3 regions of the Kribbella sp. NPDC058245 genome follow, and region 2 is predicted to be linked to each of the others. Evidence: riboswitches for the same ligand, from Rfam matches in the RefSeq annotation. Region 2 holds a riboswitch; each other region holds the start of a gene.

Region 1 (10,416 bases), on a different contig from region 2:
CGGTGCAGTCCTGCTGGATGCCATCTCCGACCAGTTGCGGCTGCTCACCCTGAACCACCCGAAGCTGGAGCTGTCCGCTCTGGCCGAGGACGCGGTCGTCACCGGCGCCATGCGGATGGCACTCGACGAGGTGTGGCAGCGCAAGCTCCCGACGCCGACCCTGACCAGCACCACCTAAGGTCGCAACGTCCGTACCGCCTCGGCAATTGCGTCGGGGCGGTCGATGTGGACGAGGTGCGCCGAATCCGGCAGCACCTCAACGGTTCCGGACAGGGCTGCAGCCAGCTCGCGTTGATCAGCCAACCAGGTGTCGGCACCCACACTCGAGCTGCCACCAGTTGCCACGAGCAACACAGTCGGTACGCCGCCGCCCGGCAGAAGCTTGCCGACATCAACCGCCGCGATCCAGCTGGCCGTGAGCTCGACCCAGAACCGTTGCCAGCAACGAGAATCGCCGTACAGCTTCCTGATCATTGTCTTAGGCAAGGGATCGTGATTGGTCACACTGCCGACCCGGATCATCGAGCGACGGACCAGCGGACCGAAGAGGCGCGGCAGACCGGTCCGGCCGAGGAAGCCCAGCGCCCTACGAACCACCCGCTCCGCCCCGGTCCCCGGATAGAGCCAACGCCGCCCGGTCTCCGACGGCAGCGTGGAGTCGACCAGGACCAGCCGGGCCACCTCCTGCGGCCGGGTCAGGGCCCAACGCAACGCCGCGAGCCCGCCGATCGAGTGCCCGATCAGACCGATCGCCACCTCGGCCGGTACGCCGGCAGCCTCCCGCAGTACGGCGGGATCGGCGTTCACCGCGGTCTGTGCCGGATCGATCACCCGCAGGTCGATCCCCGGCAGCAGGTCACGCAGCGACTCGAACTCCGCCGCGGTCTCGGCCATTCCGGGCAGCACGAGCCAGATGGTCATCGCTGAAACCTCGCTTCAGAGCGGGAAGTAGTACAGCGAGCAAAACACACACGAGCAAGATCGCCACGCGCTGCAGGACGCCCGGCGGGTGCAGGTCGTCGCCACTGATCACTTCCAGCCCGGTCTCGATGCCGAGCCAGGCGTTCGTCAGCGAGACGGCTGCGGCCAGTACGGCGACCGCCCGGCCCCGGCGACCGGCCCACCCGATCCGGCGCAGGACCAGGATGGCGAACAGCCCGATCGCGATGGTTCCGAGCCCGGCCAGCGTCGAGGTCACTTCGTGGATCACCAGCTCGGCACCGTCATGACCGTGCTTCTCCGCGATCCGGCACGCTGCACTGGCCGACGGCGCGCAGTCCATCGGGAAGAACGAGTCGGCCAACGTGCCGAGGCCGAAGAACGCCGTACTGATCATCAGACCCATGACATCGCGGTGCATCCGCGCTGCCGGCCGTGCGAGCACCGCGGCGACCAGCACCAGCACGCCCGCGCCCAGGTCCATTGCCCGCGCAGGCAGGCTGGTCGATTGATCCAACGCACCCAGCTCACTGAGGAACGAAGTGTGGATGTTCAGCGGGTAACCCGCGGCGGCTTCGAGGATCAGGCTGCAGTAGAGGACCCCGGCGGCGATCATGAGATTCCGGGTCAGTCGGTACGGGAATCCGGCGGGTACGGCGAACATGGAAGCAACTCTTCCACACCCGGCCACCCGCTGACTGCCTACTCAGGTATACCCCTGGAGTAGACCTAAGTCGACCGTCAGATGGCCCCGGGAGTGGGATGATCGCACCGTGCGGTCCGAACAGACGAAGGTGATTCCGGCGTGGCAGCACCGCGCTGCGGTGTGGGTCGGGCGCGTTGTCGTGCTCGCCTCGGTGTGGTCGTTCCTTGCGATTGTGTTGCATCTGTTCGCTCCGGCGTACGTGCGACGGGTCGACCAGGCCTTCGACTTCGTCGGCATTCCGGCCGGGCACACCTTCTTCCCGGCGGTGTACCTGGCGGTGGTCGGAAGCGCGCTGTTGCGCGGAAAACGGGCCGCGCTGCTCTGGGTGCTCTGGGTCTTCGAGGGGCTCTGGCTGCTCGGCCTGATCGCGTATGTGACGTTCAGCTCGGTGCTGCTGGCCAACCCGGAGTCCGACTGGGTCGACGACCTGGACCGGATCACGATCAAGGATCTCGAGTTCGGCATCCTGCAGGTCATCGTGGTGAGCGCGCTGATCGTGCTGCTGTGGAAGATCCGCGGCGCGTTCCCGGCCCGGCTGGCACCAGGTAGCCGGCGGCTCGCCATCGGCGCCCTGATCACCGGCATGCTGATCTCGGTCGCCGTCAGCGTCTCGCTGAGCCAGGTGTTCCCGAACACACTGACCGGCCAGCGGCAGAAGATCGGCTGGGCGATCGTGGCCGCGTTCGGCCAGCAGCACAGCAAGCTCAGCGGGCACAAAGGACATGCCTGGGTCGGACTGGTCGTCAGCGCGATCTCGGCCGCGTCGCTGGTGATCGCCTTCGCGATCTTCCTGCGGTCGGCCCGCCGGGTCCGCTACCTCACGCAGCCCGAGGAGCTCGGCGTACGGCGCTTGCTCCTCGAGAACGGCGAGCGCGACTCCCTCGGGTACTTCGCCACCCGCCGCGACAAGGCGGTCATCTTCTCCACGGCCGGCGACTCGGCGATCGCGTACCGCGTGGTCAACGGGGTCAGCCTGGCCAGCGGTGACCCGCTCGGCGATCCGACGGCCTGGCCCGGAGCGATCGAGGCCTGGACCGAAGAGGCCCGCCTGTACGGCTGGACGCCGGCGGTCCTGTCGGCCAGCGAAGAGGCAGCTCGCGCGTACGTCGATGCCGGGCTGCGCGCCCTCGCAATGGGCGACGAGGCGATCATCGACGTCGCCGACTTCAGTCTTGAGGGCCGTACGATGCGTCCGGTCCGGCAGGCGGTGACGCGAGCCCAGCGGGCCGGCTACCGCGCCGAGGTCGTCCGGCACGGCGACCTCTCCCCCGAGGCCCTCGCTCAGTACGTCGAGCTTGCCGAGAAGTGGCGTGGTGCACAGACCGAGCGCGGCTTCTCGATGGCGCTGGGCCGACTGGGTGACCCCGCCGACGCGCGTTGCGTGATGGTGATCGCCCGCGATGCCGACGGCGCCGTACGCGGGCTGCTGTCCTTCGTGCCGTGGGGTGTGCGTGGAGTCTCACTGGATCTGATGCGCCGCGACCCGGAGTCCGTGAACGGCCTGATGGAGTTCATGGTCACGTCGCTGGTGGAGGCGTGCGGTGACCTCGGCCTGCACCGGATCTCGCTGAACTTCGCGATGTTCCGGGAAATCTTCAGCGACGCCGAGCGGGTGGGCGCAGGCCCGGTCCTGCGGCTGACGAATGCACTGCTCACGGCCGCGTCGCGCTTCTGGCAACTGGAGAGTCTCTACCAGTCGAACGAGAAGTATCTGCCGCGCTGGTCACCACGCCTGGTCTGCTACGCCCGTGGCGCCTCGCTGGCTCAGGTGCTGCTGGCTGCTGGGACAGCCGAGGGTTTCCTGCCCGCGCCGCGGCCCTGGACCCGTGTCGACAGCGCGACTGCGGGGGAGCGGCATGCGATCCAGGCTGGCGACGGTGACCACTTCGCGGCGGCGGTCCACGAGCAGGAGGAGACGCTGCTGCGGCCGACCCTGCCGGAGCGCAAACTCACCGAGCAGGAACAGATCCGCCGTACCAAGCTGGTCGGGCTTGTTGCCGCCGGCATCGACCCGTACCCGGTCTCGGTCAAGCGGACCGAGACGATCGAGCGGATCCGCGAGCTGCACCAGAACCTGCCCGCCGACCACCACACCGGCCAGATCGTCTCGGTGACCGGCCGAGTACTGCGAATGCGGGACCACGGCCGCCTGTCGTTCGCCCAGTTGCAGGACGGGCTGGTCCAGCTGCAGGTCATGCTGTCCGCCGACGCCTGCAGCGAAGCCGCGCTGGATCACTGGCAGCGGCTCGTCGACATCGGCGATCACGTCAGCGTCACCGGCGAGGTCGTGACGAGCAAGCGCGGTGAGCTGTCGATCGCCGCCACCGAGTGGATGATGGCGGCCAAGTGCCTGCACCCGTTGCCGGACAAGCAGAAGGGGTTCACCGACCCCGAGGCGCGGGTCCGCCAGCGGCACATCGACCTGGTGATGAACCCGGACTCACTGCGGATGATGCGGCACCGCAGCGCCGCCGTACGGGCCCTGCGCAACGGGTTCGAGACGCGCGGGTTCATCGAGGTCGAGACGCCGATGCTGCAGGCGGTCCACGGTGGCGCGAACGCGCGGCCGTTCCAGACGCACATCAATGCCTACGACACCGATCTGTTCCTGCGGATCGCGCCGGAGCTGTTCCTGAAGCGGCTCAGCGTCGGCGGGCTCGGCAAGATCTACGAGCTGAACCGCAACTTCCGCAACGAGGGCGCGGACGCCACCCACAACCCGGAGTTCACGTCGGTCGAGGCCTATCAGCCGTATGCCGACTACCACGTGATGCGCGAGCTGACCCGGGAGCTGCTGATCGAGGCGGCGACCGCGGTCTTCGGCAAGCCGATCGTGAAGCGGCCGGACGGCGAGATCGACATCTCCGGTGACTGGCCGGTGATCACTGTGCACGATGCGGTGGCCCGGGCGGCCGGCGTACCGGTCTCTCCCGACACTTCTGTGGAGACGCTGCGGGAGCTGTGCAACCAGCACGGTGTGCACACGACGTTCGATCTTTCCGCTGGTGAGCTGGTTCTTGAGCTGTACGACGAGTTGGTCGAACCGCACACCACGTTGCCGACGTTCTACACCGACTTCCCGTTGGAGACCTCACCGCTGACCCGGACGCACCGCACCGAGCCCCGGCTCGCCGAGCGCTGGGACCTGGTCGCGTTCGGGGCAGAGATCGGTACGGCGTACTCGGAGCTTGTCGACCCGGTTGAGCAGCGGCGGCGGCTCACCGAGCAGTCGTTGAAGGCCGCGGCCGGTGATCCCGAGGCGATGTCACTGGACGAGGACTTCCTCAGCGCGCTCGAGTACGCGATGCCGCCGACCGGTGGACTCGGCATCGGCATCGACCGGGTGATGATGATGCTGACCGGCCAGAACATCCGTTCCACGCTCGCATTCCCGTTCGTCCGGCCCGCGCCGCGGGATTCTTAACGTTGTGCCGGGTCGTCCCTAGTTGGGTTGACCCGTAGCCTGGAGGAGGGCGCGGGGCTGGGGATACTGGGGCGGGGTGGATGAGGCAGGTTGCGGTAGTTGGGGCACTGCTGTGCGTGCTCGTGGGGTGTTCGGCGACACCGGTCGACGGTGCGGTATCGCCGACGCCGAGCGGAGGGACGGCGGCGGCCGCGTCCGTGACACCACGGGGACCGTTGGGTCAGGCGGCGTACCAAAGTGAGCTGACCAAGGCCGAGAAGTCGCTGGCGGTGAGCCTTCGGACGCTCTCGCGGGCGCAGACGGCCGAGGGGTTGGCCCAGGCGATGGGCGAGCTGTCGAAGGCGTTGAACGGTGCCTCCGGGCGATTGGCCGCGTTGACGGTCGAGGGGCGACTGTCCGCCGTACATCAGCTGTTGCAGGACCGGATCGGAGTGGCGGCGTACAAGCTGTCCGACTCGGAGCAGGCCGAGCTCGATGCGCGCTGCGGTGGGAGTGCATACACCTCGCAGAAGGTTCAGCGGCGGCTACGCACCGACCTCGCCCCGGCGTTGGCGGCGCTGACGAAGCTCAAGCTGAACTTCGGGAGCACGTTGCCGAACCCGGGCGCGGCTCCGAAGCCGGAGCGGCCCGAGAACGGCGAGACGCTGGTGCGTCATGGGGAGACCGGGATCGGACGGTTGTCGATCACGAACGGTACGTCGAAGGATGTCGCGATCTCGGTCGTCACCGACGGGAAGCCGCCGCGCGATCCGCACGTGATGACGTACATCCGGGCCGGCAAGGCAGCCGCGATCACCCGGATCGGCGGGGCGTACCACCTGTACTACAAGAGTGGCGCGGAGTGGAGTTCGGATCGGCGCCAGTTCGGGAGCGGGTGCTCGTTCCAGAAGTTCGACCAGGCGTTCGGGCCGGACAAGTCCTGGAAGATCAACCTGGAACCCACAGTCACCGGCAACGCCGCTACCAGCGAGGTCGAAGCTTATTAAAGCTATGTGACATCGACCATGTCACGATGACAGGACGCGGTAGTAGGTTCACGATGAGGTCATGAGCGCAACCGCAAGCGTCACCGTGGCCGGCGTCCCGGGCGTCGAGGTCGCCTACTACCGCAAGGGGTCAGGCGACCCGCTGGTGCTGCTGCACGGCATCGGTCACCACTGGCAGGCCTTCGCCCCGGTGCTCGACGAGCTCGCCGAGCACCACGACGTGATCGCGCTCGACTTCCCCGGCTTCGGCGAATCCCCCGACATCCCACTGGGTGTCCCGGACGAACTCGACAGCCTCGCCTACACCGTCGACGCCCTCTGCAAGGCCCTCGACATCGACCGGCCGCACATCGCCGGCAACTCCCTCGGCGGCCTGGTCTCGCTCCGCATGGGTCAGCTCGACCTGGTCCGCTCGGTCACCGCCCTCGCCCCGGCCGGCTTCTGGACACCCCGCGAGAACCGCTGGGCCATCGGCCTGCTCACCAACCTCCGCCGCGTCGCCCGCCGTACGCCGGATCCCACCGTCCAGCGCCTCTCCCGCACCCCCGCCGGCCGCCGCGTCCTCACCGGCACCATCTACCACCGCCCGGCCCTCCGCGACCCCGACGCCGTCGTCGCCGAGTCCCGCGCCCTCCGCGACTGCGTCGGCTTCGACCGCGTCGCCGCCCACGCCCGCGCCGGCGCCACCTTCGAAGGCGACGTCCCCAACCTCCCCGTCACCATCGCCTGGGGCACCCACGACCGCATCCTCCCCCCGGTCCAAGCCGCCCGCGCCCACCTCCAACTCCCCAGCGCCCGCATCATCCCGCTCCTCGACGCCGGCCACGTCCCCATGAACGACGCCCCCGCCCTAGTAGCCCAAACCATCCTCGAAACCACCCACCCCTGACCCCGCATCTCATGGGTGGACCCATCACGTTGTGGGTTCCCCACCCGCATGCGGGTCCAGAACCCACAAGCTCGTGGGTGAACCCATCAGATGGGGTTCGCTGGGTTGCCGCGTTACGTCCGAAAGATCGGAGGGCCCGTCTCCGGTTCTTCGGACGTTAGGTGGTCGGGTACGGCGGAGTCGGCCGGTCGCCGCTTGTCAGCGTCCGGTCCAGAGGAGGACCGGCATCAGGACAGTGTCGGTGAGCGGCGCCTGCACGTCAGCATTCGATCACGTTGACGGCCAGGCCGCCACGGGACGTTTCCTTGTACTTGATCTTCATGTCCGCGCCGGTTTCACGCATAGTTTTGATGACCTTGTCGAGCGTCACAACGTGGACGCCGTCGCCGTGCATCGCCATCCGGGCCGCGTTGATCGCCTTCACCGCGGCCATCGCGTTCCGCTCGATACACGGGATCTGCACCAGCCCGCCGACCGGGTCGCAGGTCAGGCCGAGGTTGTGCTCCATCGCGATCTCGGCCGCGTTCTCGACCTGTTCCGGCGTACCGCCGAGCAGCTCACACAGGCCGGCCGCAGCCATCGAGCACGCCGAACCGACCTCGCCCTGACAGCCGACCTCGGCCCCGGAGATCGACGCATTCTCCTTGTACAGAACGCCGATCGCCGCCGCCACCAGCAGGAACCGAACGCAACCGTCATCGGTCGCCCCCGGAATGAACCGCCGGTAGTAATGCAGTACGGCGGGAATGATGCCCGCGGCACCATTCGTCGGAGCCGTGACGATCCGCCCACCGGAAGCGTTCTGCTCGTTGACCGCGAGGGCGAACAGGTTGACCCAGTCCATCACCTTCAGCGGGTCGACCGACCACGGATCGCGGGTGAGCTTGTTGTGCAGCAGGTGCGCGCGCCGCGGCACCTTCAGACCGCCCGGCAACACGCCCTCGGTCTCGCAACCCTCCTGCACGCAGTCCTGCATCACCTGCCAGATCTTCAGCAGGCCGCCGTGGATCTCTTCCTCGGTCCGCCAGGCCTGCTCGTTGGCGAGCATCACCTCGCCGATCGACAGCCCCGACTCCCGGCAGCGGTCGAGCAACTCTGCACCGCTCAGGAAGGGGTACTTGAGCACGGTGCTGTCCGGCACGATCCGGTCGCCGGCCGCCGCGTTTTCGTCGACCACGAACCCACCGCCGACGGAGTAGTACGTGCGCTCCCGCAGTACGGCGCCGTCTGCACCGCGAGCCACGAAGCTCATCCCGTTCGGGTGGTACGGAAGGGCCTTCCGCCGGTGCATCACGAGGTCGGTGTTGTCGTCGTACACGATCTCGTGGACGCCGGCCAGCAACAGCCGGCCGCGCTCGCGGATCGTCTCGACGCGGGCGTCGACGGAGTGGGTGGCGACGGTCTCGGGATCTTCACCCTCGAGCCCGAGCAGCACCGCCTTGTTGCTGCCGTGGCCGTGCCCGGTCGCACCGAGCGACCCGAACAACTGGGACTCGACCCGGGCAGTCGCGGTCAGAAGACGCGCATCCTGCAGGCCGAGCACGAACGTGCGGGCGGCGCGCATCGGTCCCACGGTGTGTGAGCTCGACGGGCCGATCCCGATACTGAACAGGTCGAAGACGCTGATCGCCATACTGGAGGTCCCTTCCGGTCGTCGTTGACCGAGAGTGGTGTCCTCCCCGCTCTGTCAGGCTGCTGCCTTCCAGAGGTGCCTCGCCCGTACGGTGAAGGTGCCTGAGAGATTCTTGGGGAGAGTTGCTCCTACGGCGCCCAGGTCGAACGCAGCCTGGGTCTCTCCCGCACGGGTTCATGCGGCTGTTGAATTAGCTTCCGTCGAGGACGGTACGGCGGCCTTCGGGCCGGCGTCAATCCGGCCGGTGCGTAGGTCGGGAGCGGTGGTCTCACGACCTCTAGCCCAGATCTCGAAGAACCAGGTGAACAGCGGCGGAACACTGGCGGCCAGCGCGGCCAGCGTCACTGGCCACGACCAGCGCAGCGGCTTCCGCACGACCAGCACGGTGACGACGTACACGACGAAGACGCCGCCGTGGATCGGGCCGAACAGCTTCACGCCGGCCTCGTTGTCGGACAGCACGTACTTGAACAGCATGCCGATCAACAGACCGGTCCACGAGATCGCCTCGGCGATCGCCACCGTCCGGAACCACCGTGAGTGTGTCATCGCGCTCGACCCTAACAAGTCCCCCAAGCCGCAGCCGGGGTGGTCTGGGGGACTGTCCCCGATGTGGGGAGCAAGCGGTTGCCGAAGGATCGATCAGATGAGACTCAGATCGCTCGCGTGGGGTGTGATCCTCACCGTCACCGCTTCAAGCCTCGCCGTCCTGCCGGCATCGGCCGCTGTCCACTGGACCGACTGCAAGGTCGAAGGCAAGGAAGATCCGCTCGTCGTCAAAGGCTCGGAGTGCGCGACGTTGCAACTCCCCGTCGACTGGCGGGACCCGAACGGACCAACCTTGGGCCTCGCGATCGCCCGCCGTACGGCGAAGAAGGACCGCGTCGGCGCACTCGTCTTCGGACCGGGCGGCCCGGGTGACTCCGGCGTCGACCGGATCAAGACCGGGATCAGCCGCTTCAGCCCGGACCTGCAGGACCGCTTCGACATCGTCAGCTTCGACCCGCGCGGGATCGCGCGCAGCAACCCGGTCAAGTGCACCGCCAGCCTGTACGCCGCGATGCCGTCACCGCTCGTCCCCGACCAAGCAGGCTTCGACGCGCTGATCGACTACAACCGCCGCCTCGCCGCCGACTGCCGCGCCCACACCGGCCCGCTCTACGACCACGTCGACACCTGGCAGACCGTGCGCGACGTGGACGCGATCCGCCGTGCTCTCGGCGAATCCCGCATCACGTTCCATGGCAGCTCCTACGGCACCCCGCTCGGAGCGCAGTACGCCGAGACCCACCCGCAGCACGTGCGCGCGATGGTCCTGGAGAGCGTCCTCGACCACAGCCTCGCGACACCACGCCAGTTCCTCGACCCGCAGGCCGCGTCGGTCCAGGACTCGTTCGACGAGTTCGTGAAGTGGTGCGATCAGACGACGACCTGCGCGCTGCACGGTCAGGACGTCCGCGCCCGCTGGAAAGAGCTCAGAACCCAAGCAGCCAACCCGTTCAACGCATCCTTCGTGGTCTTCCGCCAGCTCTACGGCCCGCAGTGGAACACCCTGGCGACCATCCTGAAGTCGGGCGTCATCCCCACCCAGCCGCCGCCAACCACCGAGCTCGTCGCCAACACGCTCGTCCCGTTCTGCCAGGACTGGAATCTGCAGGTCCGCACCTACCGCGACTACAAAGCTCTCCTAGACCGACTCGCCCGCAACAACCCGGACATGCCGTACCCGGGTCAGTTCATGGCGATCTCACTCTGTCTAGGCGCGCCGAAAGCCAACAATCCCCAGCACCGCCTGGACGTTCACAACCTCAAGACCCCAGTCCTGCTGGCGAATGCGAT
Region 2 (10,416 bases):
TCGCGCGCTGACGCGAGTCCAGAGCATGCTCGGCCATGGCGCCGTCGTCTCAGTGGTGGTCGGCGGCGGCCGCGGCTTCGCCGAACGCCAGACCCACATCCCCTGGGGCGACCGCCCGGTCCCGGCCCACGCCCCTGACCAGCCCTGGCCCGGCGCCATCACCGCCCTCGCCCCCACCACCGTCTTCCCCGACCCCCTCCCGGCTCAGGTCTACGCCGCCGACGGCACCCACGTCTCCGTCACCGCCCGCGGCGACCTCTCCGCAGCCCCCACCGCCTTCCGCCTCGCCCCCGGCCGCCGCGTCGCCGACAGCAACAAACTCCACCCCATCACCGTCTGGGCCGGCCCCTGGACCACCGAAGAACGCTGGTGGGACCCCACCACCACCTCCCGCCAAGCCCGCTTCCAGTTCGTCACCGCCGACACCCGAGCCTGGCTCTTCACCCTCCGCCAAAACACCTGGCACCTACAGGCCACCTACGACTGACCCTTCAGGTGCTCGGGTTGGTCAGAGCTTCGGCTCGGGACTGGAGGTAGTGCTGTTCGGGGGTGCTCTGGGTGAGGCGGGCGGCCACGAGGTAGCACTCGCGAGCGGCTGCCCTGTCGCCGGCTAGCTCGTGGAGGTGGGCCCGGACGGCGGCCAGGCGGTGATGGTCGGTCAGAGCGGGGTCGAGGTCGTCCAGCAGCGTCAGGCCGGCGGTGGGGCCGTGGACCATGGCTACGGCGACTATGCGGTTGAGGGTGACCATGGGGCCGGGGGCGGTGGACTCGAGGAGTTCGTAGAGCATCAGGATCTGGCGCCAGTCGGTGGCGTCGGACTGGAGGGCCTCGTCGTGGACGGCGGCGATGGCGGCCTGGAGTTGGTAGGTGCCGACCGGCGCAGTGGCGAGGGTGGTGGTGATCAGGTCGGTGCCCTCGGCAATGGCCTCGCGGTTCCAGCGGGAGCGGTCCTGGTCGGGGAGGGGGACGAGGTGGCCGTCGGGGGTGGTGCGGGCCGGGCGGCGGGCGTCGGTGAGGAGCATCAACGCCAACAAACCGGCGACTTCACCTTCGGCCGGTAGTTGCGCGTGGAGTTGCCGGGTGAGCCGGATGGCCTCGGTGCTGAGCTCGACGCGGTGCAGGGAATCCCCGGAGGACGCGGTGTAGCCCTCGTTGAAGATCAGATAGAGCACATGCAGTACGGCGGTCAGTCGGGCCGGCAGCTCGTCGGCCGGGGGCAGGGCGAACCGGGCGTCCTGCAGTTTGGCCTTCGCCCTGCTGATCCGCTGGCCGATGGTTGCCTCCGGCACCAGAAACGCCCGGGCGATCTCGCTGGTGGTCAGGCCGCCGACCGCGCGCAGGGTGAGGGCGACCTGGGACTGCGTGGTCAGGTCCGGATGACAGCACAGCATCAGCAGCGTGAGTGAGTCGTCGACCGACGACACCGAGTCGGGCGCCACCTCACCAGTCACCGACTCACGCCGTACCCGAGCTGCCTCCGACCGCAGCACCTCGATCCGCCGCCGGGACGCGACCGTGATCAGCCAGCTCCGCGGATTGTCCGGCAGACCATCGGAAGGCCACTGCATCGATGCCGCGAGCAACGCCTCCTGAACCGCGTCCTCGCAGGCGTCGAAATCGCCGTACCGGCGTGTCAGCGCACTCAGCACCCGCGGTGCCTCCGCACGCAGCACCTCCTCCAACGAAGTCATCGGTACGCCGAAAGATCGCGCACCGGCCGCACCTCGACCACGCTGTACGGCGCCTCCGGGATCAGCGCGACGATCTCGGCCGCCCGCTCCATCGACTCGCAGTCGAGGAGATAGAAGCCGGCCAGCTGCTCTTTCACCTCAGCGAACGGACCGTCCGTGGTGAATGGCTTGCCGTCGCGGACCAGCACCTGCTTGGTCGCGGCCGGTGGAGCCAAGGACTCGGAGGCGAGGAGCTCGTCCCGTTCGGCGAGGGCCTCGTGCAGGGCGGCGTACCCGGCCATGCCCTCACGCTTCTGCTCGTCACTCAGGCCGTCCCACACCGCGCGGGATTCCGGATTGCCGTAGATGAGTACCAGGAACTTAGACACGGTCCAGTATCGATCGGATTACCGGTTCGCAGCACCCATAGCGGGTGACCCGCCGAGACGTTCAGGTGTAGAGGGTGTCCGGCCATGGCCCGGGCCATGGCCCCAAGTACAGTTACGACCGCCTATCCAAACGATAGAGCCAAGGGGTGAGAGAGGAGGGGGCGCGTGCCGGACTTGGAAGTGTCCGACCGGGTGCTCACGATCCCGAACGCGCTCAGCTTCCTCAGGTTGCTGGGTGTGCCGCTGTTCCTGTGGCTGATCCTGGGACCCAAGGAGGACGGCTGGGCGTTGCTCGTGCTGGCGATCTCCGGGTTCACGGACTGGGCCGACGGCCAGATCGCGCGGCGGATGAACCAGACCACCCGGCTCGGGCAGATGCTCGACCCGGTGGCCGACCGGCTGTACATCTTCGCCACGGTGCTCGGGCTGGCGCTGCGCGACATCATTCCGTGGTGGCTGGCGATCGCGCTGCCGCTGCGTGACCTGTTGCTCACGTTCACGCTGCCGGCGCTGCATCGCCGTGGCTTCAACGCGTTGCCGGTGCACTTCCTCGGCAAGTCGGCGACCTTCTGCCTGCTCTACGCGTTCCCGCTGCTGCTGCTCGGTGACGGCGACAGCACGCTGAACCTGCTGGCCCGCGTCTTCGGCTGGGCCTTCGCCATCTGGGGTACGGCGCTCTACTACTGGGCCGGAGTGCTCTACTTCGAGCAGCTGCGGCATCTGATCCAGACAGTGAAACCGATCGACAAGGCCCGGTAGCCAGTGACCGAGCCCGCGACCAAACCAGCACCGCCGCGGCGGGTCGACGCGTCGATGTCGCTGCTGAACAACCTGATGGCGCACCCGATCGACGAGGGGTACGCCGTTGCCGCCCGGAGCCGGCCGCAGCAGGACGGCAAGCCGGCCCGGGTGCGGCACCGGGTGATGCTGACGGTCGCGGCCCTGGTGCTCGGCTTCCTGCTCGCGGTCGCGGCGGCGCAGAACTACCAGGCCGCGCCGGAGGCGGAGAAGCAGCGCAAGGAGCTGATCACCCGGATCAACCAGGCCGACGACCGGCTGTCCGGGCTGCGCACCGACCAGACCCAGCTCGCCGACGAGGTCCGCCGGCTGCAGGCCGAGGGACTGGGCAGCGACAGCGACGGTACGGCGCTCCAGCAGCAGCTCGATGATCTCGAGCTGCAGACCGGGGCGGTCGCGGTGACCGGCCCGGGAGTCAAGGTCGTCGTCGACGACGCCAAGGACGCGGACAAGGAGGGCCGGCTGCTCGACGTCGACCTCCAGCAGCTCGTCAACGGGCTGTGGACGGCCGGTGCGGAGGCGGTCTCGGTGAACGGTCACCGGCTCACCGCGATGACCGCGATCCGTAGTGCGGGCAGTGCGATCACGGTCGACTACGTGTCGCTGACGCCGCCGTACACGGTGCTGGCGATCGGCGACACCGGGACGCTCGAGGCCCGGTTCGCGCAGAGCTCAGGGGGCCAGTGGGTGCAGTACCTGGTCAGCAACTTCGATGTCCGGAAGACGATCACGACGGAGGATTCCTTGCTGGTGCCGGCGGACGCGACCATCGCGCTGCGATACGCGAAGGTGATCGGGAAATGATCGCCGTACTGGGACTGGTCATCGGTGTGGTGCTCGGGCTGCTGCTGGCGCCCGACGTACCGGAGTGGGCCCAGCCCTACCTGCCGATCGCGGTGGTCGCGGCGCTGGACGCGGTGTTCGGCGCCCTGCGGGCGTTCCTGGACGGGATCTTCGACGACAAGGTGTTCGTCGTGTCGTTCGTGTCCAACGTGCTGATCGCGGCGCTGATCGTCTACCTGGGCGACCAGCTCGGCGTCGGCTCGCAGCTGTCCACCGGCGTGGTCGTCGTCCTGGGCATCCGGATCTTCACCAACATGGCGGCCATCCGCCGGCACATCTTCCGGGCCTGACATGAGTGACGAGAAGCCGGACGTCCCGGAGCCCGACAAGTCCGCCGCGGACGACCAGCCGACGGTCGTCGCCAGCTGGTGGAGCGCCGACGGCAAACCCACCGACGCCTCAAAGCCGGCCGACGCCCCGAAGCCCGCCGATACCCCGAAGCCCGCCGAGGAGAAGACGGCCGGTACGCCGGACGATCCCGCGCGCCGCCCGAAGTCCGAGCACGCCAAGCCGCCGCGCTTCGACCCACCGGTCACCAAGCCGGAGCCGCGTCCGCAACCGGAGCCTCTCGAGCAGGCGCACCCGGTGGAACCGACGCCGATGCCGTCCGCGAAGAAGCCGCGCACCCCGAACCTCGCCCTCCGGCGGCTGAAGGCCGGCTTCAAGCCGTCCCGCGGTCAGGCGATCGTGGCCGTGGTCCTCGCCCTCGTCGCCGCGACCGCGGTCGTCCAGGTCCGGGTGAACCGGGCCGACGACGGCTACCAGAACGCGCGCCGCGAGGACCTGATCGCGATCCTCGACGGCCTCGGCCAGAACACCCGGCGCCTGGAGAGCGAGATCGCCGAGCTGGAGGAGCGCAAGAACACGCTGTCCTCCAGCGCCAACAAGGCGAAGACCGCTCAGGAGCAGGCCGACGCCCAGATCCGGACGCTCGGCATCCTGGCCGGCACGCTGCCCGCCCGGGGTCCCGGGGTCCGGATCACGCTGAACGATCCGCAGGGCAAGATGACTTCCAGCAACCTGCTCGACGCGATCGAGGAGCTGCGCGACGCCGGCGCCGAGGCGATCCAGATCAACGGTACGGCGCGGGTCGTGGCCAGTACGGACTTCGTCGACGACGCCCCCGGCATCCAGATCGACGGCACGAAGGTGAACTCGCCGTACGTGATCGAGGCGATCGGCGACTCGCACAGCCTGGCCGAGGCGTCCAACTTTCCTGGTGGTCTGGTCAGTGAGGTGACCGGTCCCCAGATCGGCGGTACGGCGGACGTGAACGAGGAACTCAGCGTCTCCATCACCGCCTTGCACGCGCAGGAGGAGCATCGCTACGCTCGCCCGGCGCCCAGCCCGACCAAGTAATTCCTTCGAGAAAGAGGAACGACGGTGTACCCCGAAGACCTGAAGTACACGGCCGAGCACGAATGGGTGAAGGCCAACGAGGACGCTCCGGTGCGGATCGGTATCACCGACTTCGCGCAGGACGCGCTCGGCGACATCGTGTATGTCCAGCTGCCCGAGGTCGGCAGCGCGGTGCGCGCCGGTGACTCCTGCGGTGAGCTGGAGTCGACCAAGAGTGTGAGCGATCTGTTCGCTCCGGTGAACGGCACCGTGCGCGCGGTGAACGAGGCCCTGGCCGATCAGCCCGACCTGGTCAACACCGACCCGTACGGCGAGGGCTGGCTGCTCGACATCGAGGTCGACGACATCGCCGAGGTCGAGGCGCTGATGGACGCCGAGACCTACCAGGGCCAGCTCGACCCGAGCTAGGTACGCACTGATAGGTTTACCGGACCTCAACCGCTGGTCGAGGGTTGGGGCCCGGGTCCACACTTGTCATCACGGGGTCTACGAAAACAACGTCGCCTAACGGCGATCGGGAGGATCACAGCATGCCGTTCTGCAACCAGTGCGGGCACGAGAACTCCGAGGGCAGCCGCTTCTGCTCGCAGTGCGGAGCGCTGCTCCCTGGGGCGGATCGGCCGGCCGCCGCGACGCCGACGCCGACGCCTGGTGTGACGGACACCGCGATGCTGACGCCGATCAGCGCCGAGCCGGAGACCGAGCGCTTCGACCAGGGCGAGCCGCTGTCGGCCGACGACCAGGCCGCGGTCGGTGCGCTGCCGGCCGGGTCGGCCCTGCTGATCGTCCAGCGCGGCCCGAACGCGGGCAGCCGGTTCCTGCTCGACGTCGACGTGGTCACCGCCGGGCGGCACCCGGACAGCGACATCTTCCTCGACGACGTGACGGTCTCGCGCCGGCACGCCGAGTTCCGCCGCGACGCGTACGGCGTGAAGGTCCGTGACGTCGGCAGCCTGAACGGCACCTACGTGAACCGGGACCGGATCGACGAGGTCCAGCTGAGCAACGGCGACGAGGTCCAGATCGGCAAGTACCGGCTCGTCTACTACGCCAGTGGCCAAGCCTGAGCTGTCGATCGGCGAGGTCCTGCAGCTGCTGCAGGCCGAGTTCACCGATGTCACCATCTCCAAGATCCGTTTCCTCGAGGCCGAGGGGCTGGTGACACCGGCGCGCACCGCGTCGGGCTACCGCAAGTTCAGCGCGGGCGATGTCGAGCGGCTGCGCTACGTGCTGACCGCACAACGCGACCAGTACCTGCCGCTGAAGGTCATCAAGGAGCACCTCGGTGCCCTCGACCGCGGACTGCGCCCGGCCGCGGGTGGACCGCCGATCGCTCCCAGTACGCCGGCCGCGGGGCCGGCCGCCGACGACTTCGGTGCCACCGGCACCGATCTCCGGCTGACCAGGGCGGAGCTCTGCGCCGCGGCCGGAGTCAGTACGGCGTTGCTCGCCGAACTGGAGAGTCACGGCCTGATCGTGGCCGAGGGCAAGCATTTCGGCGGGGACGCGATCGTGGTCGCCCAGGTGGCGGCCGAGCTCGCGACGTACGGGATCGAGCCGCGGCACCTGCGGCCGTTCCGGACCGCGGCCGACCGCGAGGTGGGGCTGATCGAGCAGGTGACCGGACCCCGCCGTACCGATCAGACCCAGGAGCTGGCGGCGCTGACTGTGCGGTTGCACACGGCACTGGTGAGATCCCGGCTGCCGCGCTGACCGGCGCGGAGTAGGGTGAACTTGTGCGCGAAGTCGACGTAGTCGGAGTCCGGGTCGAGATGCCCTCGAGTCAGCCCATCGTGCTGCTCAAGGAGGTCGGCGGCGAGCGGTACCTGCCGATCTGGATCGGGGCGGCCGAGGCGAGTGCGATCGCGTTCGCCCAGCAGGGGATGGAGCCGCCCCGGCCGCTGACCCACGACCTGTTCGCGGAGACGATCCGGGTGCTCGGGCACACGCTCACCCAGGTCCGGATCGTGAACCTGACCGACGGCGTCTTCGAGGCGATCCTGGTCTTCGACGACAAGACCGAGATCTCGGCCCGCCCGTCGGACTCGATCGCGATCGCGCTGCGGACCGGTACGCCGGTGTTCTGCGCCGACGAGATCCTCGCCGAGGCCGGGATCCCGGTGCCGGAGAGTGAGTCCGGAGCCGTCGACGAGGTCCAGGAAGAGGAGGAGGTCGAGCGCTTCCGCGAGTTCCTCGACCAGATCACCCCCGAGGACTTCGACAAGAGCTGAACCGGTTCTGGGCGCCTGAACCAGGCAAGACCGGGAAGGTAACGATTCGGGCGGGAGCCGCGACACGCATTCGGCTCGGAGCGGTTGTCGTTGACCCTCTCAGGTCGGCGGCTTACCGTGAAGGAGTTGTGGGGTGCAGTTACTCCACGGAGGTGACTCGTTCCAGTAGGTATCCAGGGAGGCTCAGGCGTGACACGCACCGGCGACACGGATCTGACGGCGCAGTCGACGTCCGAAGCACGCGCCGAGGCGGTCGCCGCGGCCGGCGTCCAGGGCTTGCTGTTCGACGACGACCTGCGGCCGATGCCGGAGGATGTCGGGTTCCGTGGACCGACGGCCTGCGCCGCGGCCGGGATCACCTACCGCCAGCTCGACTACTGGGCCCGCACCGGCCTGGTCTCGCCGTCGGTGCGTCCGGCGACCGGCTCGGGTACGCAGCGGTTGTACGGTTTCCGTGACGTCCTGTTGCTGAAGGTGATCAAGCGTCTTCTCGACGCCGGGATCTCGCTGCAGCAGATCCGGACCGCGATCGCCCACCTGAGCAAGCGCGGCATCGACGACCTGACCCAGATCACGCTGATGAGCGACGGCGCGTCGGTCTACATGTGCACCTCGCCGGACGAGGTCATCGACCTGCTGGCCGGTGGCCAGGGCGTCTTCGGCATCGCGCTCGGCGGTGTCTGGCGGGAGGTCGAGGGCTCGCTGTCCGAGCTGCCGACCGAGCGTGCCGACGGTCACGGTGAGGGCGACGGCGAGAACCACGCGAGCGACGAGCTCGCTGCCCGCCGCCGGGCCCGCATGACCGGCTGAGGTACCCTCTACCTAGCTGTTCACCGCACTCGGGAGAGACCCGTGCAAACCGGGCGCCGAAGGGGCAATTCCTCCCCGGAACCTCTCAGGCCCATGGACCGGGTGCGATAGGCGACTCTGAAGCGTGCGCTCGTGCGTGACAGAGGGGGAGGCCCCCGGAAGCTACAGCCAGCAACGGAGCCTCTTTGATGACGGAAATTTCAGCAATCTTCGCCGACCGGCACATCGGGCCCCGCCCGGACGAGGTCGCGCGGATGGTCGAACTCCTCGGGTACGCCGATGTCGACGCGCTCGCGGATGCCGCCGTACCGGCCTCGATCCGGTCTACCGAGCCGCTGCGGCTGCCGGAGCCGGCCTCCGAGGTCGACGCGCTGACCGAGCTGCGCCAGCTCGCGGCCCGCAACAACGTCGCCACCTCGATGATCGGCCAGGGCTACTACGGCACCTTCACGCCGTCGGTGATCGTCCGCCGGCTGGTCGAGAACCCGGCCTGGTACACGGCCTACACGCCGTACCAGCCGGAGATCTCCCAGGGCCGGCTCGAGGCGCTGCTGAACTTCCAGACCGTGGTCTCCGACCTGACCGGTCTGCCGACCGCGAACGCGTCGCTGCTCGACGAGGGCACCGCGGCCGCCGAGGCGATGACGCTCGCCCACCGCTCCAACCGCAAGAGCAAGTCGAACCGCTTCCTCGTCGACGCGGACACCTTCGCGCAGACGATCGCCGTGGTGCAGACGCGCGCTGAGGCACTGGACATCGAGGTGGTCGTCGCCGACACCACCGGCGGTCTGCCCGAGGGCGACTTCTTCGGCTTCCTGGTGCAGTACCCGGGCTCCGGCGGTGCCGTCCGCGACCTCAAGCCGCTGATCACCGCCGCGCACGAGCGCGAGACGCTGGTCGCGGTCGCCTCCGACCTGCTCGCGCTGACGCTGCTCGAGGCGCCGGGTGAGGCCGGGGCCGACATCGTGATCGGTTCCTCGCAGCGCTTCGGCGTCCCGCTCTTCTACGGCGGTCCGCACGCCGGCTTCATCTCGGTCCGCGCCGGTCTCGAGCGGTCACTGCCCGGCCGGCTCGTCGGCGTCTCGGTCGACGCGGACGGCGCTCCGGCGTACCGGCTCGCCTTGCAGACCCGTGAGCAGCACATCCGTCGCGAGAAGGCGACCTCCAACATCTGTACGGCGCAGGTCCTGCTGGCCGTGGTCGCCTCCATGTACGCCGTTTACCACGGACCGGATGGGCTAAAGGCTATCGCCGGCCGCGTGCACGACTACGCGGGCAAGCTGGCCGCGTCGCTGCGCGCCGGTGGCGTCGAGGTCGTGCACGGCGACTTCTTCGACACCGTGCTGGCCCGCGTCCCCGGCGCGGCCGCCGACGTCGTCGACGCTGCCCGGCAGAACGGCATCTGGCTGCGCCAGGTCGACGCCGACCACGTCGGCATCTCCTGTGACGAGAAGACCGACGCCGCCGCGCTGACCCGGGTCTGCCAGTCCTTCGGAGTCCAGTACGACGACACGCTGGCCGCGCCCGAGGTCGCCGTACCGCGGAGCTCGGAGTACCTGACGCACCCCGTCTTCAACACGCATCGGTCCGAGACGTCGATGCTGCGCTACCTGCGCAAGCTGTCCGACAAGGACTACGCGCTCGACCGCGGCATGATCCCGCTCGGCTCCTGCACGATGAAGCTGAACGCGACCACCGAGATGGAAGCGGTCACCTGGCCGGAGTTCGCCGACATGCACCCGCTGGCGCCGATCGAGGACGCCGCCGGATACGTGAAGCTGATCGGTCAGCTGGAGCGCTGGCTGGCCGAGGTCACCGGGTACGCGAAGGTGTCCATCCAGCCGAACGCCGGCTCACAGGGTGAGCTCGCCGGGCTGCTCGCGATCCGCGGGTACCACCGGGCCCAGGGCAACGGGGACCGCAACGTCTGCCTGATCCCTTCCAGCGCTCACGGAACGAACGCTGCGTCGGCCGTGATGGCCGGGATGAAGGTTGTTGTTGTCAAGGGCAACGATGACGGCACGATCGACCTGGACGACCTGCGCGCCAAGACCACCGAGCACGCGGAGAAGCTGGCCGCGATCATGATCACCTACCCGTCCACCCACGGGGTGTACGAGGAGAGCGTGACCGAGGTCTGCCGGATCGTCCACGAGCACGGCGGCCAGGTGTACGTCGACGGGGCGAACCTGAACGCGTTGCTCGGGCTCGCGAAGCCGGGTCAGTTCGGCGGCGACGTCAGCCACCTGAACCTGCACAAGACCTTCTGCATCCCGCACGGCGGTGGCGGTCCGGGCGTCGGCCCGGTCGCGGTCG
Region 3 (10,416 bases), on a different contig from region 2:
CGCGCCTTTCTGACCGAGGCCCAGGCCGCACTGGCCCGGATGTACGCCGACGTCCTGGTCCGCGACATCCCCGTGATCGGGGGTGAGGACAACGACGAGCGGTTCACCAACGAAGCCAACCAGCGGGCCCACGAGCAGCGGACGCTGGCGCTGGTCGACCTGCCCGACGTGCCGCTCTTCTTCGGCCGGCTCGACTACGAGCACGGGACGATCGACGGGATCGACCGGATCTACATCGGCCGCCGGCACGTGCACGACGGCAGCGGCGAGCCGATCGTCATCGACTGGCGGGCGCCGGTCTCCGTCCCCTTCTACCGGGCGACGCACTCCGACCGGCAGCGGGTGCTGCTGCGCCGGCGGTACGGGTTCTCCGACAGCGCCGAGCTGACCGGTTTCGAGGACGAGCCGATGACCGGGCCGGAGGTGCACGACCAGGGCGACGCGTTCCTGCGAGCCGAGATCGAGCGGCCGCGTACCGGCCCGATGCGCGACATCGTGGCCACCATCCAGCCGGAGCAGGACGACCTGGTCCGGGCGCCGCTGCACCCGTCGGTTTGCGTCCAGGGCGCGCCCGGCACCGGGAAGACTGCGGTCGGGCTGCACCGCGTCGCCTACCTGCTCTATACCGAGCGCGAGCGGCTCCGGCGGGGCGGTGTCGTGATCGTCGGGCCGAACCGCTCGTTCCTGTCCTACATCCGCAAGGTCCTCCCCGCGCTGGGTGAGGTCGACGTCCGGCAGATCACCATCGAGGAGCTGATCACGCACCCGACCGAGGCGACCGACAGCCCCGAGACTGCGCGGGTGAAGGGCGATGCGCGGATGTCCGCCGTACTGGTGCGGGCTTTGTGGTCGTTCATCGGTACGCCGACCGAGGGCGTGCTGTACAGCAAGGGGGCACAGCGGTTCCGGATCCACGACTACGAGGCGCAGGAGATCGTCGCCGCGCTGCGCGGATCAACCGGGTACGCCGCTGGCCGTAATGCGCTCGCGCAGCGGCTCGCCCACGCCGTACTGGTGTTGATGGAACGGCGCGGGGACTCGCCGGACGACCGGGTACAGAACGCGGTGGCGCGGTCGAAGCCGGTGAAGGCGCTGGTGGACTCGGTGTGGCCGAAGCTGGTGCCTGAGCAGGTGCTGCACCGCCTCCTGTCCGACGCGGCGTTCTTGGCCGAGGCCGCTGGAGACGATCTGACGGCGGACGAGCAGGCGGCATTGCTGTGGGCGAAGCCGGCCCGCGGGTGGAAGTCCGCGAAGTGGTCGCCGGCCGATGCGGTGTTGCTGGATGAGCTTGATGACCTGATCGAACGGAAGGCCGGTTCGCTCGGGCACCTGGTGCTGGACGAGGCGCAGGACCTGTCGGCGATGCAACTGCGGGCGCTGGGCCGGCGTTGCCGGATCGGGTCGGCGACGGTGCTTGGTGACGTCGCACAGGCGACCACCCCGTGGGCCGCGGGGTCGTGGGACAAGGTGCTCGGTCACCTCGACAAGGCGGACGGTCTGGTGGTTGAGCTGGACCGAGGCTTCCGGGTGCCGGAGCAGATCATCAAGTTCGCGGCTCGGCTGCTGCCGGAGATCGCTCCGACACTCGGTGTGCCGACCGGCGTGCGAACGGTGGCCGACGCGCTGGCCGTCGTACGGACTGCTGAGGACGAGCTGGCGGCTGCGGTGGTCGAGTCGTGCCGGATCGCGCTGACTGGTGAGGGATCGGTGGCGTTGATTGCCGCTGACGACCAGATCGGTGAGCTGCAGGCTGAGCTGGTCGGGGCGGGGCTGGAGGCCGGGTTGCTCGGTGACTCGGAGGACTCGATGGAGGCGACGCGGCTGGTCTGCGTACCGGCCACGCTGGCGAAGGGGCTGGAGTTCGACACGGTCGTGGTGGCCGAGCCGGCGCGGATCGTGGCTGCGGAAGCCCGTGGGCTGCAGCGGCTGTACGTCGTACTGACGCGGGCGGTGAGCCGCCTGCACCTCGTCCACTCGGCGCCGCTGCCGGACGCGCTAGAACAAGGCGTCCTGCGGTAGCACCGGCGCGGCGATCGGCTCGGTGGTGGCCGTGAATGGTGCGCCGGGCACGAGCAGGTTGAGCGGCCAGCCGGACAGGAGTTGCGTGTCGGCCAGGACGAGACCATGCGGGGTGTCGAGGTAAAGGTCGCGGGCGATCTGACAGGTGATGCGGCCGGAGATCACGCCGTACGGCGTCAGCGGGGCGAGCGCGTGAGCGGGACGGATGCCGTCGGCGGGAAGCCCGTACGTCGGGGTGTGGTCGACGACCTCGAGTTCGCGGAGGGTCTGGCCGTCGGGCCAGTCGAGCGTGCTGACGTTCTTGGCGAGGTCGCGGAGTTCGGTGGCTCGCTCGGCGGCGGTCGGCGGGCTCAGCCGGGCGGTGCGCTTGGTGGGTGAGGTGACGCGGTCGGTCACGCCGAAGGCGGAGGTGAAGAGCCGCTCCACGCGGCGGGCCGCGGCCAGGGTGCCGCCGGACAGGAAGGCGGAGCTGAGCGCGCCCTGCTCGAGGAGGCGGGCCGAGCCGCGGTCAGCGGCGGTGATGCCGATCTTGACGCGGCTGCCGTGGTGCGCGAGGTAGACGGCGAACTCGCGGGGATCGTCGAGGCGGGTGTCGGCGGCGATCGAGTTTGAACGATCCATCGTCTGGCATTCGGGGCAGAGCGGACCGTGCGCGGCGGCGGCGAGCGGTGTCCTGGTCGGGCAGCCGAGGCGCTTGCCGTTGCGCCAGATGCCGAGGCACTGGCGGTCCTGACCGGCGCCGAAGGCGATCTCGTCACCCAGGCGAAGCGGAGTACGTGGTGTGGTGGCGGACCACTCCAGCTGGGGCAGGCCGTCGTTCCAGACCAGTCCGGCAACGCGGGGAGGTTCGCTCATGGGCGCTGACTCTAGACGGCGCCCCGGACAGTCTCTGGCGGTTAGTGCGGCTTGTCGTGCTCCTCGACGCCGCAGTACCCGCATTTGTGCGGTAACGCGTGACCGTCTCCCTGCCGGCAGACATGTGACTGCCCGCCGACAGCCCACGCGAACCGGCAGATATCACCCACCTGCTCCACCGATCCACCACCGTCATGGCTCATCTGTAACACCCCATCCGCTCGCTCGACCGCCTTCCGTGCTGGTGAGACGTACCCCGCGCGACTTCATGACGCGATGGCGAGCAACGAAGTTGTCCGGCCCCCTGGTGTCTTTACACACCATTTGGGTACCGGGCGGACGCCGAAAGGAGTTTGGACGATGCCTGCTGGGTCGAGCAAGAAGCGGGAACGGCAGTACGAACACATCAAGGCCGGCCTCAAGAAGAGCGGCCGCAGCGAGGACGTGGCGGAGGAGATCGCGGCGCGGACGGTGAACAAGGAGCGCGCCCGGTCCGGCGAGGCGAAGGAGTCGAGCCGCAGCTCCACCCATGACATCTCGTCGAGTCGCCGCGGCGGCCTCCGGTCGCACAAGGGCTCGGGCGGCCGCACCAAGGCGCAGCTCTACAACGAGGCCAAGGACAAGGGCGTCAAGGGCCGCTCCAAGATGAACAAGGCGGAGCTGGAACGCGCAGTCGGCCGCTGACAGCGGCCGACCGCGCTCGCGAACTACTGGTCCTTGACGGCCATGTCGCCTCCCTCAGGTCTGGTGCGGGCGTGGGTGTAGTCGACCTCGGGGCGGGTGGGCGCTCAAAGGATTCGATGCTGGGTGAAAGCGGACTTCGGCGTCGGCCAAAGAGGTCAGTTCATTCGGGTGAGGCGGCCGTCGGGGGTGACCTTGATGGTGACCTTGGTGGCGCCGACCGTGAGGTCGACGAAGAAGTTCGGGCCGGCGGAACGGGTGGTGTAGGAGACCTGTTCGCCGGTGGCCGCGGGGGCGATGACGGACAGGATGCGGGCGTTCTGACCGGTCTGGGTGAACTTGACGACCGGAGCCGGCTTGGTGTGGAAGATGTCCGGGAGGTACCAGCCCTGGGCCGGGTTCGACTTGCCCTGCTCGACCGTGGTGGTCCCGTTCACGTCACTGAACGGGATCTGGAACAGGTGGGTCTGCACTTTCCCGCCGGTTGCCACCGCTGTGGTGGGCGACTGCACGGTGACGTTCTGACCGGGCGGCAGGTGCCACAAGGTCTCGTAGCGCTGCTCGCTCGACGACACCCCGCGGTCCAGCGCGATGACGACGTCCGGGTCCTTCAGGACGAGTAGGTCGCGAGCCCGGTTGACCCCTTCGGCGGGTTGGTCGGCGAGCTCGTAGTAGTCCGAGTTCGACGTACTGGCCGAGCCCACCAGCCGCGTCGGCACCTTCTTGCTCTGGGCGGTCGGGATGGTCATCACGTTGTGAGCCGCCTGGCTCGGGGCCCAGTCCTGGACGTCGCCCTTCTTGTAGCCGTAGTACCCAGGGTCGATCAGGATGTCCTGGCCGTGCCAGTTGTAGTTGATCGACGTGTGGTCGTCGTGGCCGTGGTACAGCGCCGCCGGCCCGAACCGGATGCTGTACGCCGATTCCGCGCCGAACGCCCGCTGCTCACCCCAGCCGGTCCGGCCGAAGATGAAGCCGCCCTTGAAGATCCCGGTACGACGGACCGGGTGCGGGCCCGACTTTCCCTGCGTCGCGACGAACTCCCACGGCGTACCGGGCTCGCTGTGGACCTTCTCCTGCGTGGTGTTGCCGATCTGGAACAGCTCGCCGTTCGGCTTCGTGGCGAGTGCCATCCAGTCGGCCAGGAGCTTCCGCCGGGCCTCGATCGCCGGGCCGGGATCGACCCCGCAGCGCCGGACGACTTCGGCCGCGCGGCCCCAGAGCCGGTAGTTGAAGCCGGCGTACCCGACGGACTGCTCGTTGGTCGTTCCCTCGGCGTCGATGGACTGGACGACGGCCGAGTTGAGCCGGTCGCGGGCCTTCGTCATCAGGTCCTGGCGGCCGAAGGTACAGCCGACGCCGAACAGCGCGATGCTCTCGTCGGTGCCGTGGTTCCGGATCCCGCTCCAGTGGTCGATCATGTACTGCGCGTGCGTGAGCAGCGCGTCGTCGAGCCATTTGTACTGCGCCGGCAGTGTGCGCGTATGAAGACCGGTGAGGAGTGCCTGCCGGGTACAGATCAGCACGTTGGTCCGGTGCATCGTCGACTCGGACGCACTCGCGTCATTCTTCCAGGGGAATGGGTTGTCCTTCACCCAGTCCTGGATGATCCCGAGCGTGTGGTTCCTGGCCTTGGCCTTGGCGTTGCCGGCCCGGGTCGAGTCGATTCCATTGCCCAGCCAGCGCAGCGAGTGCAGCCACAGATGCCAGCTCGGGTCGGTGTAAGGGTCCGATTCCCACTTGATGTCGCCGGAACCGTTACCCACCTTGTACGCCGCGTTGTTGCCCCAGGCAAAGGTGTCGTTGAGCATCATCGGGAGCAGGACGGATTTCTGCAGACCGCTGTAGCCCGGGCACGCGTAGCCGCTGGCGACCGGCTTCGCAGGCTTCTTCGCCCCTGGCGACGGCACGGCCGTCGGCGCCTGCCGCAGGGGAGAGGAGGATGGTGCTCCGCTCGCGGTCAGCCGCCGGTTCTCGCCCAGCAGGATGACCGCTCCGGCGAACGCGATCCCGCAGACCAGGACACACGCCGTGATCAAAGCGACCGTGTTCCCGACCTTGCGGCGCAGTTGCTTGTGTTGAGCCACCCCAGCCTCCTCCGAACCCGCCCATGGCAAATACAGGTCTAGACCGGAATAGGCACAGACTGGTCCGGGGGAGGTCGGTGAAGAGAGGTGTCGATGCCCCCGGCCCCGGCCTCGGAACTTCCGGTCAGGACCCTTATGTAGGCAAGAACGCTTGGCTCGGGCCGAACCGTTGCATGAAGCCCCGAAGCGGAGCCGGAATTGCCACTAGTGGCAATTCCGTTGCTGGTAAGGGAGTCAGAGCTCCGGGTACAGCGGGAACTTCTGGGTGAGCAGGCCGACCCGCTCGCGGAGCGCGTCGAGATCGGCCGGGTCGACGAGCGCGGTGGCGATGATGTCCGCGACCTCCGCGAACTCGGCCGGCCCGAAACCACGAGCCGCCAGGGCCGGCGTACCGATCCGGAGTCCGGAGGAGACCACCGGCGGCCGCGGGTCGAACGGCACCGCGTTCCGGTTCACCGTCAGGCCGACCGAGTGCAGCCGGTCCTCGGCCTGCTGCCCGTCCAGCTCGGAGTTCCGCAGGTCGACCAGGACGAGGTGTACCTGCGTCCCGCCGGTGAGCACCGAGATCCCAGCGGCCCGGACGTCGTCGGCCAGCAACCGGGTCGCGATCGCCTGGGCGCCCTCGAGCGTACGGCGCTGCCGGTCGCGGAACTCCTCCGTTGCGGCGAGCTTGAATGCGACCGCCTTGCCGGCGATCACGTGCTCCAGCGGACCACCCTGCTGGCCCGGGAAGACGGCGGAATTGAACTTCTTCGCCAGGTCCGCCCGGTTGGTGAGGATGACGCCACCGCGCGGACCGCCGAGGGTCTTGTGGGTCGTGGTGGTGACCACATCGGCGTGCGCGACCGGGTTCGGGTGCAGTCCGGCCGCGACCAGGCCGGCGAAGTGCGCCATGTCGACCATCAGGTAGGCGCCGACCAGATCGGCGATCCGCCGGAACTCGGCGAAGTCGAGCTGCAGCGGGTACGCCGACCAACCCGCGACGATCAGCTTCGGCCGGTGCTCCAGCGCGAGCCGCTCGACCTCGGCCATGTCGACCACGAAGTCGGTGTCGCGGACGTGATACGCGACCACGTCGTACAGCTTGCCGCTGTAGTTGAGCCGCATCCCGTGGGTGAGGTGACCGCCGTGCGCGAGATCGAGGCCGAGGATTGTGTCACCCGGGTTGAGCAGCGCGAACATCGTGGCGGCGTTCGCCTGTGCACCGGAATGCGGCTGGACATTGGCGAAGTCGGCACCGAACAGTGCCTTGACCCGGTCGATCGCCAGCTGCTCGACGACATCGACGTGCTCGCAGCCGCCGTAGTACCGGCGGCCGGGGTAGCCCTCGGCGTACTTGTTGGTGAGGACGGAACCCTGCGCTTCCATCACCGCGATCGGGGCGAAGTTCTCGCTGGCGATGAGCTCCAGGGTGTCGCGCTGACGGCCGAGCTCGGCCGTCACCGCCGCGTGGATCTCCGGGTCGAACTCGGCCAGGGACTGGTTGAGGGTGCTCATCTCATTCGCCTCCGATCAGTGCCTCGTAGGCACCGGCATCCAGCAGATTGGTGGGTCCGGTGACCTTGATCCGAACCAGCCAGCCGGCCTGGTACGGGTCGGTGTTCAGCAGGCCGGGATCGGCCACGACGGCTTCGTTGAGCTCGACGACCTCGCCGTCGACCGGCGCGAACAGGTCGCTGACCGACTTGGTCGACTCGATCTCACCGCACGCGTCGCCGGTGGCGATCGCGGTGCCGACAGCCGGCAGGTCGACGTACACGACATCTCCCAGGGCCTCGCCCGCGAAGGCGGTGATGCCGACCGTAGCGACGTCGCCATCGACCGCGACCCACTCGTGGTCCGCGGTGTAGTGAAGTTCAGTGGGGACAGACATCAGGACTCCTGGCGGCGGTAGAAGGGGAGGGGGACGACAGTCACGTCGTCGTGCGTGCCACGGATGTCGACCTGCAGCCGGGTTCCCGCTTCCTCGTAGCTCGCGTCGACGTACGCCATCGCGATCGGATGCCCGAGCGTCGGCGACGGCGCGCCACTCGTGACCGTGCCGATATCCCGGCCGGTCGCCGGATCCAGTACGGCGTACCCGCTGCGCGGCGACCGCCGCCCGGCTGAGGTGAGGCCGACGAGCACCCGCTGGGCGCCCTCGTCGCGGCGACGGGCGAGTGCCTCGCGGCCGACGAAGTCAGCTTCCTTGCTGAAGGCGACGACCCGGCCGAGCCCGGCTTCGAACGGTGTCAGCTCGCGGCTGAGTTCGTTGCCGTAGAGCGGCATCCCGGCCTCGAGACGCAGCGTGTCCCGGCAGGCCAGCCCAGCCGGCTTGAGCCCGTACGGCGTTCCGGTCCGGAGCAGGTCGGCCCAGATCCGCGCGGCCTCGTCCGGGCGGCAGTAGATCTCGAAACCGTCTTCACCGGTGTACCCGGTGCGGGCGAGCAGGATGTTGCTCCCGGCAAGCTTCGCTTCGGTGATCGCGTAGTACTTGAGGGCGGGCAGATCGGCCTCGGTCAGCTCGGTCAGGATCTCCGCGGAGACCGGCCCCTGGACCGCGATCAGCGCCCAGCAGTCCGTGGCGTCGCGAACCTCGATCGCGAAGTCGGCCACCCGCGCGGCCAGCTCAGCATGGACAACTGCTGTATTGCTGGCGTTCGCGACGATCAGGAAGTGGTCGTCGGCGAGCCGGTAGACGACCAGGTCGTCGATGATGCCGCCGTCCTCGGCGCACAGCATCGAGTACCGCGCGCGGCCGGGCGCGATCTTCGACGGCTGCCCGACCAGGCTGCGGTCGAGCGCCTGCGCGGCGGTGGCGCCGATCACCTCGAGCTCGCCCATGTGGGACAGGTCGAACAGGCCCGCCGTGGTCCGGACAGCGGAGTGCTCGGCGATGTCGGAGGTGTAGCGCACCGGCATCGTCCAGCCGGCGCTCTGTTCATTTTGAGCGAAGGCAATGAACGAAGCACCGAGCTGTTGATGTTCTGCGTGCAAAGCAGTCGCGCGCGACTCTGCCATAGGTTGGGAGGCTCCCTCGGTCAGGCACCATGCGGTGCCACTGCTGGGTGACCTCCCCGCTCTGTCATCGGTACCTGAGAGCTTCGCCGCCGGATCGGGCGGTTTGCACCGTGGGTGCAGGTCCGAGCGGACCTGTCTTTCCAGAGTTCGCCTCATCGGAACGGTCAGTGGGCCTGAGAGATTCTGGGGAGATTTGCTCCTTCGGCGCCGGGCTGTGCTGCACCCGGACTCTCCCGCCCCGATTCGAACGGCGCGATATGCAGTTAGGCCGCCGACTCTAGCAGCCGACCTGCCGCCGAGGGACCGGCAAATGTGGTTGGATCCAACCGCCCGTCCACGCCGTCGTACTGGGGCAGATCCTGGACCGGCGGATCGGACAACTGAGAGGGACACGATGAGCGGACTGTCGACCTTGCCCCTGGTAGTGAGCGGGCTGTCGCTGATCGGCGTGCTGGCGGTCGTTGTGTGGTTCGTCCGGCGCCAGCGGTATCTCAAGTCACTGCGGGACCGCGGCTGGACCTTCGTCGGCAGCCCGTCGTTCGCCACGGTCGCGCGGCTGAACAACCCGCCGTTCGGGCTGGGCTTCAAGCGCTCGCCGGACGATCAGATCACCGGCCTGACCGGCAGCGGACGGGCATTTCAGGTGATCGAGTACGACAGCGAGTACTGGAAGGGTTGGGTCGGCATGGTGACGTTGTCGCGCCGCCTGCCCGAGCTGTGGATCACCGGCGGGCAGACGCAGCCCCGGGCCGGTGTCTCCGCGACCATGGTGCCCGTTCCGCCGCAACTCGGCACCGGCTGGACGGTCGGCGTACAGGACCCGGCGTTCGCCAACGAGGTGCTGAGCGGCCAGCTCTGCACTGCCTTGCTCACGCTGGCCGGGAGTCAGCCGGGCGTGAATCTCAGCATCGACGGCGACCAGCTGGTCATCCAGGATCCGCCGCGTAAGGACCCCGAGCTGCTCGCGCCGTGGCTGGAGCAGTTGGCCGCCATCGCCACCGCGATCGATGCCACACCGCTCGACCACTGGATGCAGCCCGAGCACGAGGCCCGCCTGGGCTTCTACCAGCACCCGGACTGGTACTGGATCGGCCAGGACGACAGCCTGCTGCAGAGCACACCGACCACGCGCAGCGGCCACGACCACAGCACCAGCGACGTGATCCGCGGTCGCGACGGCGACGGCCCGCCGTTCGTCGCCTTCACCCACCACTGGAAGACCACCCGCACCGAAACCTCCACCGACTCCGAGGGCCGCACCACCACCCGCACCGTCACCGAGAACCACAGCGAGCCGATCCTCGGCTTCGAGCTGCCGGTGCACATGCCCTGGATCCAGGTCAGCAGGCGTGGCCTCGGCGCCGGCATCAGTTTCGAGAGCGAAGCCTTCAACAAGAGGTTCGCGATCCACGCCCGCGACCAGAAGTTCGCGTACGACGTCATCCACCCGCGCCAGATGGAGTTCCTGATGGCCACCGAGCCGGCCTCGTTCCAGGTCGTCGGCAACTGGGTCTGGTTCGACGCCGGCCGCCACGACCACCAGACGATCGCCCGCAACTCCCTGATCCTCCGCGACTTCCTCGCCTGGATCCCGCGCTTCGTCTGGAAGAACCTAGGCCTCCAGGACTCCCCGTACCCGCCGCGTTAGTGACCCGAGTTGAGGGGATTAGCCGACGGTTTCGAAGATCCGGTGCGTGCCGTTGGGGTCGACGTGGAAGACGAATCCATGGGGTGTTCTCCATTCGAGGGTGGTGGGGCTGATTCGGCGGAACGTCCA

What was found. A riboswitch is a leader RNA that binds a small molecule or an ion and turns the genes downstream of it on or off. The one in region 2 is predicted to bind glycine.
Region 1: another riboswitch for glycine. It lies ahead of ACFVWG_RS00635 (L-serine ammonia-lyase); the one in region 2 lies ahead of gcvP (aminomethyl-transferring glycine dehydrogenase).
Region 3: another riboswitch for glycine. It lies ahead of gcvT (glycine cleavage system aminomethyltransferase GcvT); the one in region 2 lies ahead of gcvP (aminomethyl-transferring glycine dehydrogenase).

What each region holds. Positions count from the first base shown of each region.
Region 1 covers NZ_JBHVWY010000001.1:122,703-133,118, reverse strand. The annotation lists gene ACFVWG_RS00665 (ROK family protein) at 1-178, shown strand, start outside; gene ACFVWG_RS00660 (alpha/beta fold hydrolase) at 175-921, opposite strand; gene ACFVWG_RS00655 (DUF998 domain-containing protein) at 857-1,603, opposite strand; gene lysX (bifunctional lysylphosphatidylglycerol synthetase/lysine--tRNA ligase LysX) at 1,713-5,069, shown strand; gene ACFVWG_RS00645 (hypothetical protein) at 5,150-6,055, shown strand; gene ACFVWG_RS00640 (alpha/beta fold hydrolase) at 6,117-6,944, shown strand; gene ACFVWG_RS00635 (L-serine ammonia-lyase) at 7,204-8,577, opposite strand; glycine riboswitch at 8,657-8,754, opposite strand; gene ACFVWG_RS00630 (DUF3817 domain-containing protein) at 8,752-9,126, opposite strand; gene ACFVWG_RS00625 (alpha/beta fold hydrolase) at 9,224-10,416, shown strand, end outside.
Region 2 covers NZ_JBHVWY010000002.1:231,355-241,770, reverse strand. The annotation lists gene ACFVWG_RS04640 (DNA polymerase Y family protein) at 1-487, shown strand, start outside; gene ACFVWG_RS04635 (RNA polymerase sigma factor) at 492-1,691, opposite strand; gene ACFVWG_RS04630 (YciI family protein) at 1,688-2,059, opposite strand; gene ACFVWG_RS04625 (CDP-alcohol phosphatidyltransferase family protein) at 2,225-2,818, shown strand; gene ACFVWG_RS04620 (DUF881 domain-containing protein) at 2,822-3,661, shown strand; gene ACFVWG_RS04615 (small basic family protein) at 3,658-3,990, shown strand; gene ACFVWG_RS04610 (DUF881 domain-containing protein) at 3,992-5,059, shown strand; gene gcvH (glycine cleavage system protein GcvH) at 5,084-5,467, shown strand; gene ACFVWG_RS04600 (FHA domain-containing protein) at 5,590-6,126, shown strand; gene ACFVWG_RS04595 (MerR family transcriptional regulator) at 6,113-6,772, shown strand; gene ACFVWG_RS04590 (bifunctional nuclease family protein) at 6,796-7,290, shown strand; gene ACFVWG_RS04585 (MerR family transcriptional regulator) at 7,480-8,100, shown strand; glycine riboswitch at 8,121-8,211, shown strand; gene gcvP (aminomethyl-transferring glycine dehydrogenase) at 8,289-10,416, shown strand, end outside.
Region 3 covers NZ_JBHVWY010000021.1:10,207-20,622, forward strand. The annotation lists gene ACFVWG_RS36445 (HelD family protein) at 1-2,019, shown strand, start outside; gene ACFVWG_RS36450 (DUF2797 domain-containing protein) at 1,996-2,874, opposite strand; gene ACFVWG_RS36455 (hypothetical protein) at 2,916-3,077, opposite strand; gene ACFVWG_RS36460 (plasmid stabilization protein) at 3,235-3,558, shown strand; gene ACFVWG_RS36465 (heparinase II/III family protein) at 3,714-5,639, opposite strand; gene glyA (serine hydroxymethyltransferase) at 5,874-7,136, opposite strand; gene gcvH (glycine cleavage system protein GcvH) at 7,138-7,512, opposite strand; gene gcvT (glycine cleavage system aminomethyltransferase GcvT) at 7,512-8,639, opposite strand; glycine riboswitch at 8,791-8,885, opposite strand; gene ACFVWG_RS36485 (hypothetical protein) at 9,034-10,287, shown strand; gene ACFVWG_RS36490 (hypothetical protein) at 10,306-10,416, opposite strand, start outside.